DNA from 2 places in the Desulfotomaculum defluvii genome. Region 1 is predicted to be linked to the other one. Evidence: riboswitches for the same ligand, from Rfam matches in the RefSeq annotation. Region 1 holds a riboswitch; the other holds the start of a gene.

Region 1 (3,430 bases):
CAACCCTTTCAACTGGCACTTTTCCCTTGTGCTGAACTAATTCGGGTAGGTAATGGGAGGAGATCCTGGCATTTTCCTTTACCCAGCCACAGGCATGGGTTGAAACGTGATAAATGCCTTCTAACCTAACCACAAAGTCGTGGTAGTTTTCCCGGGACCAATCTTCAAAAAATTTATGACCACTAAGTACCAGACCACAGGCATGATGGGGCACACACAAGTCCTGCAAAATATGGCAGGCAGCACCTAAATAAAAAATAGATTTTTCCGGGCAGCCGGATCGCCAATATCTAATAGCACGTTCAAAGTAATACTGACATTCTGTCGGAGCATCAGGTCCATGCCAGAGCCCAGTATTCTTGGCATGAATGTAATAATGACTAATATTTTTAAAGCCCTGATCACTCCATTGGGATCCTCTGTTTAATATCTCCAAATGGGATTGCAACAATCGTCCTTCACTGTTCAAGCCGTCTTTCTTTAATATTTCAATGGCTTGTTGATTGCAAAAATCATGGGTATTGCGTGGCCTATCTGTTTTTATAATGACCTGAAAAGGTAAGGTTAAGGATAGCATGACCTTGGCACAATTCCAGGTGGCATGGGTTAAAGTCATAAAGTGTTCACCTGATTAAAGTTAATGAATAATATAAATGCTCAAAAACATTATTTCCATTCTTAAGGTAAAATATGAAAATAGTGGTGAACAGTAGGCGGGACTTAAGACTCAATCAGTCATTTTGACAAAAAAGTATTAACTTTTGGCAGGAAACTGGAAACATTCGCCGAATTTGTTAATAAAATATGAAAAACGCCTAATTTCATTGAAAACGGGGGAACCGTTCTAGTGGGGTGAACTACCTTTGGTAGCGGGTGAACTTTCTACCCGAATCCGTCAGCTAACTCCGTAGGCGTAGAAAGTGGGGATAACATCATTGTCGTTGCTTAAAAAGATGGTAGTTCTGGCCGCCTCTGTGTGCCTGGCCACAGTGGTCTGGACTGGTGCTGCAGATGCAGCCCAGGTGACTGTACAAAAGGGTGATACCTTGTGGACCATAGCTAATCGTAACGGAACATCGGTGGAGAACGTTAAACAACTGAATAAATTGAGTAGTGATAATTTACAAATTGGTCAGGTCTTAGAGGTCCCTGATCCATCAACTAATCAAGCAGTGAGACCTCGCACAGAAGAATCCCAGACTTCTTCTAGGGGTGTTGTAGACCGTGCCATAGCTGTTTTGGATTATGCCAAGCAGTATATCGGTGTAGGATACCGTTCTGGTGGAGAAAGCCCTGCAGGCTTTGATTGCTCGGGTTATGTACGTTATGTCTTTAAAAACTTCGGTTTTGATTTAGTTCATACCGCTGCAGGTCAATATAATGCAGGTATGGCCATTAGTAAAGGTAATTTACGTCCTGGTGATCTAGTGTTCTTTAATACTGGTGGGTATGGGATTAACCATTCTGGTATTTATATAGGGAACAGTCAATTTATTCATGCATCTTCCTCCCGCGGTATTCGTATCGATTCTTTGTCCGATAAATACTGGTCTCCCAAGTATCGCGGTGCCAACAGAATATTAAAGTAAATAGGAAAAGCCCTGGATGTGGTGATCCGGGGCTTTTTTATGGTAAATTTAGTTTTCAGCCACCAGCCTTCAGTTATAAGAGAACCTTGGTAAGAGTGTGCCATGAACCATGGCCAGTCGAAACGAAAAGGCACCCCACAGGGTGCCTTTGTCAGTTTAATCTTCAAAAGTAAATTCTATGGCGTCATCTTCCTCAATTTCGAAGCCCTTAACGATATCTTCTTCAAACCAGACAGTGTATTCTTCACCATCTTCTAAGCTGTCATCATTGTCCAGGGTAAGGGTTAACTTACTGCCGCTGATACTGGCAGCATCAATATCCAGTTCGGTATTCCCATCCATTACATGAATTCCGTCACCATTGGTGGAGAAATCAGTACCCTTATTAATTGTCTGGTTAAATTTAATAACAACTGTGGTATCATTGGATGCTGATACCTCATCTACATCTAATTCAACAGCCTCGGAGATAAAGGACCATTCTCCTTTTTTAATTCCATCGAAGGTATTGTCATCTTCATCAGCTTCTACAAGAATACCGCTATTAAAGGTAATACAATACCTAGTGTTGGCATCAAGTTCCTCATTGTCATCCAATTTAACCACCAGTTCGTCCTCATTTTTGGTGAAGACAACGGCGTATTCTAGATCAGCATCAACCCATCTACCATTACTATACTCATAAATGTTCACTGCATCAGCTAAATCCTCGAGGTCTTTGCCATCTGCATAGTCCATATCTTCTTCAAAGTTAATGGTGAACTCTTTGGTATCAACATCAATCTTAGCATTATGGGCAGGGGTTAACTTATCAATGTAGTCCTTAGTTTGTTCTTCTTCATCAGTGACATCGTCTAGATCAGAGACGTCAATAAAACGACTGACCATAACCGCGAACTCACCTCTGGAAATGGGCTTAAAGGGATTTAGGTAGCCATCGGGGGTACCTTTCATAATGCCTTTGTTATACATGGCAGCGGCATAATATAATTCGTCTTTGTTTAGTTGGTTAGCATCCTTAGCAAAGGCAAGTAGCTCATTAAGAGAGACATTCTCATCACCGGAAGCGCGGCTTAACCACATGGCTACTTCTATGCGAGTGGCTGGTTTATTGCCAATCCATTTAGATAATTCCCAATCTGCAAGGATACCAGCATCGTAGGCTTGCAGCGGAGCCACACCCATCCAACTGGGGAAGAGTTTCTTAATTAATTCTGCTTTGTCAGTATTAGTTTCTTTATGGTCTACCACTCTCATAATAATGGCTATTGCTTCGTTTTTTGATACAGATTGCTGAGGTTTAAAGTTATTATCCTCATAACCCTTCATAATTCCCTTTAATTGTAGTTCTTCAATTTCACACTGGGCCCAGTGGTTCTTCACATCTTTAAAATTGGAGGTGTAGGTGTATTGCACGAGCTTCTTTTGTAAGCCAGGTGGTACTTTATTTCCCTTTTTTCCATTGTCAGCCCACGCGGCCCCAGATAATAGTGTTGAACACATACAAATAGTAAGTAAAGTAGCTGTAAATTTAGTAATCTTTTTCAAAACGATTCTCCTTTCAACGGTCCTTTTCAGTGAACCATTATTGGGGCGCCTCCAATAACTGGTGTTCTCTTTGTTTTATAATACGAGATAGACTATTATAAATTAGGGGGTACCTGTTAAAAACATTAAGTTCATGTGACAAAACTGAGGGCCCATCGTCATATCTATAAAAGAGGTCAGTATAGATCTTTTTACTGGTATTTTTATGAACAGTATGTTAAACTTTGACTGATTTGCAAACTATTTAGTAGGGAGGCAAACATATGAAGAGAACTGTTTTTTATTTGATGCTC
Region 2 (3,430 bases), on a different contig from region 1:
AAAATTAAAGAGGGCGATATTGTTGCTCGTAGATCCTATGGCAACGATGTTTTTTTTAAGGTTAACAGCGTTTACCGGGGGCCAGACGGTAAAGATTACGCAGTCCTCAAGGGACTGGATATAAGGTTATTTGCTAGTTCGTTAGTAGATGACCTGATTAAAGTGGATGTAAAAGATGTGGCAAAATATTGGACCCAAACTATAAAAAAGAACGAAGAAGTAATGAATCGGGTTATGCAAAGACGCATGGATGAACGCAAAGACCGAATTAAAAGATGTACCGATGGATTATGTATGAATAGGGCTGCTCAATCGGACAAAGGGGACGATAATGACATTGAGGGTTTTGATGTGCCCGGTACAGTACTCCATCTGGACGGAGATAAAGATTATTTAGAATTATGCATGACCACCTATCGAAATCTTTCTATACCAGCTTTCGGGTATGCTATTGATGAAGAGGAACAGCCCAAAAGAGTGCTAGCTCTTCTAGAAAAACATTACCCTGATATTTTAGTACTGACCGGGCATGACGGTTTAAAAAAAGGAGCCAAGGATCTGACTGACGTAAATAATTACCATAACTCAAAATACTTTATTGAGGCCGTAAAAATTGCCCGCACCTTTGAAAAAAGTAGGGATGATTTAGTGATTTTTGCCGGTGCCTGCCAGTCTTGTTATGAAGCTGTCTTAAGTGCTGGTGCCAATTTTGCAAGTTCACCAAAACGGGTATTGATTCATGCCTTTGATCCGGTGTTTGTGGTAGAAAAGATAGCATATACATCAATTCATGATCCAATTGCCATTCGGGATATTATTAAAAGTACCATTACTGGCTTTGATGGTATAGGTGGTGTAGAAACTAGAGGAAAACATCGATTAGGCGTACCTAGAACGGAATATTAAAACCATAGTACCCCTTCCTAAAGTCTAGCATATGATGATCTAGGACATTTTAGGGAGGGATTTCCTTTATGGTAAACTTTTTGAAAGCCGTTGAAAAAGCCAAATGGCGTTTACTAGGTATTAAAAATGTTGTTGGTGTTGGTGTGGGCTATAAACATGTGGGTTTGGAAAGAACGGAACAAAAGGCAATTATTATCTTTGTATCGAAAAAAGAAGGTGCTGAAACTTTAAGTCGTGAGGAACTAGTACCCTATAAAATTAATGGTTTAGAGACAGATGTTATTGAAGTTGGAGAAATACGTTTTTTGGAAGATGATAGAAAAAAGCATGTTAGACCAGCCCGCCCTGGTCTAAGTCTGGGGCACTATCGAGTTACGGCCGGCACCTTTGGAGCAGTGGTAAGGGATCGCACCACTGGTGAACCACTTATCCTTTCGAACAACCATATTTTAGCCAATGCTACGGATGGTAAAGATGGTCGGTCTGCTCCGGGAGACCTAATTTTACAACCTGGTGAATATGACGGTGGAACAAAGAATGACCGAATAGCAACACTATTAAGATATATTCCGATCCAAAAGGGAGAAGCACCTGCTACTTGCCCCATAGCCAATGGGGCATCCCGTATTGCAAACATGTTTGTTCACGCCATCCGGCCCAATTACGATTTGAAATTTTTTAAAAGAGAAGGGGTTGCAAACCATGTGGATTGTGCAGTTGCCCGACCCCTGAATCCAGATATGATTAACGATGATATTATTGGCTTTGGAAAGATACAAGGTGTTGCAGAGGCTAAACCTGGTATGAAGGTATTTAAGAGTGGCAGAACAACAGGAATCACCTCTGGGGTAGTTACTGCCATAGGTACCACGATGCAAGTTAAAATGGATGATAATAATAATGCTTATTTCAGTAACCAAGTAATTTGTGATATGAAATCTCAGGGCGGAGATAGCGGCTCCTTAGTACTTACTGAAGGGAACAGAGCAGTTGGTTTATTGTTCGCAGGGTCCGACCGAGTAACTGTCTTCAATCATATTCAGATGGTGTTAGATAAACTAAATGTTGAGTTTTAGGAAGGAAAGCCCCGCGACGAAGAACGTGGGGCTTTTGTTTCGTGTAAAAAAATGGTATATATGTTTTAAAATGAGTTTACAACCAAAAAAATGTTTGTACACATCTTCTAGCTAATTAAATAATTTATTACCAGGTATTACGACTTTTGTAAAATCAGGTATTTTTATGTATTATTTAGGACAGGCACAGATGCCATGTAACAGAAATGCCGAATCCCTTGAGGTACGGAGGAACCGTTTATGGGGGTGAATCCTTTTAGGTAGGGTTTTCCTTGCCCGAACCCGTCAGCTAACTCCGGAGGCAAAAAGGAAAGGAGAAAAGAAATGCAGTATCGCTTAAAGAATTTTTCTGTGTACCTGGTTACCGTGTTCCTATTTACCCTTATGCTGTCTCTTATGACGGCACAGTCAGCTAGGGCAGCCACCGATGACAGCCAAGAAATGGTTAGGCTGATTAATGAAGCCCGTAGTAAAGCCGGTCTTACAGCACTAATGGTAGACCAGCAGCTTTCACTGCAAGCTGCCAAGAATCTTGAATACTACCAAAGAACCGGTCAGAGTCCCAGTTCAACCATGTTGCTAGATATTGCTAAAAGCGGTGGTTATAGTACCATTGGACAAACTATTGTACGTAGTAATGATGTTGCAACCATGGTGCAAAAGCAGTTAGTATATTATGGCAGCCGCTCAATTTTAAATGCAAAATATAACAGAATTGGGTTAGCTTTTATGGATACTAGCAGTGGTAAGATCTGTGTTCAATTGTTAGGTTATAAACCCATAACTGAACCTATTGAGAAACCAGAGCAACCAGTTCCCCAACCGGAGCCAACTCCTCAGCCTGAGCCGGCGGCTCCACAGCCAGAGCCAGAGCCACAACCAGAGCCACAGCCAGTACCCCAGGAACCTACTTCCTTTATGAATGATTTCCAAAAGCAAGTAGTGAACCTAGTAAATGCTGAACGGGCTAAGTATGGATTGCAGCCTCTGGTAGCTAAAGAAGACTTGACTAAAGTTGCTCAGGCAAAAGCACAGGATATGTACCAGAGCAGGTATTTTTCCCACACTTCTCCTAATTATGGCTCTCCCTTTGATATGATGCGCAAATTTGGTATCAGCTACCTAGCAGCTGGGGAGAATATTGCTATGGGTCAAAAAACCCCGGAGCAAGTTATGCAGGACTGGATGAATAGCTCAGGTCACCGTGCCAATATATTAAATGCTAAATACAATGAAATCGGTGTAGGCGTATATCAAAGCTATAGTGGCTATGGTTATATCTGGGTTCAGGAATTTGCTCGACGGTAATTGTCTATATAAAAACTAATTAGATAATTGGACAACAAAATAGCCTGTACAATGCCTTGTTCCATAAAAGGGAAACGGGAGGAAAAATTTCCTCCCGTTTTTTTGCATTTTCTTAAGGATTGACCACAATTTCAGCACAT

Evidence for each region. Region 1 has a riboswitch for cyclic di-AMP ahead of ACYQ03_RS05740 (C40 family peptidase). Riboswitches for the same ligand answer to the same signal wherever they lie in the genome.
Region 2: linked by a shared signal. The riboswitch ahead of ACYQ03_RS02245 (CAP domain-containing protein) and the one ahead of ACYQ03_RS05740 (C40 family peptidase) in region 1 are both predicted to bind cyclic di-AMP.

What each region holds. Positions count from the first base shown of each region.
Region 1 is NZ_BAAHYV010000006.1:628,060-631,489, forward strand. Features, by position in the region: gene ACYQ03_RS05735 (zinc dependent phospholipase C family protein) at 1-616, opposite strand, end outside; cyclic di-AMP (ydaO/yuaA leader) riboswitch at 803-930, shown strand; gene ACYQ03_RS05740 (C40 family peptidase) at 936-1,589, shown strand; gene ACYQ03_RS05745 (S-layer homology domain-containing protein) at 1,746-3,137, opposite strand; gene ACYQ03_RS05750 (GerMN domain-containing protein) at 3,401-3,430, shown strand, end outside.
Region 2 is NZ_BAAHYV010000004.1:104,789-108,218, forward strand. Features, by position in the region: gene yabG (sporulation peptidase YabG) at 1-906, shown strand, start outside; gene ACYQ03_RS02240 (chymotrypsin family serine protease) at 975-1,982, shown strand; cyclic di-AMP (ydaO/yuaA leader) riboswitch at 2,180-2,301, shown strand; gene ACYQ03_RS02245 (CAP domain-containing protein) at 2,307-3,290, shown strand.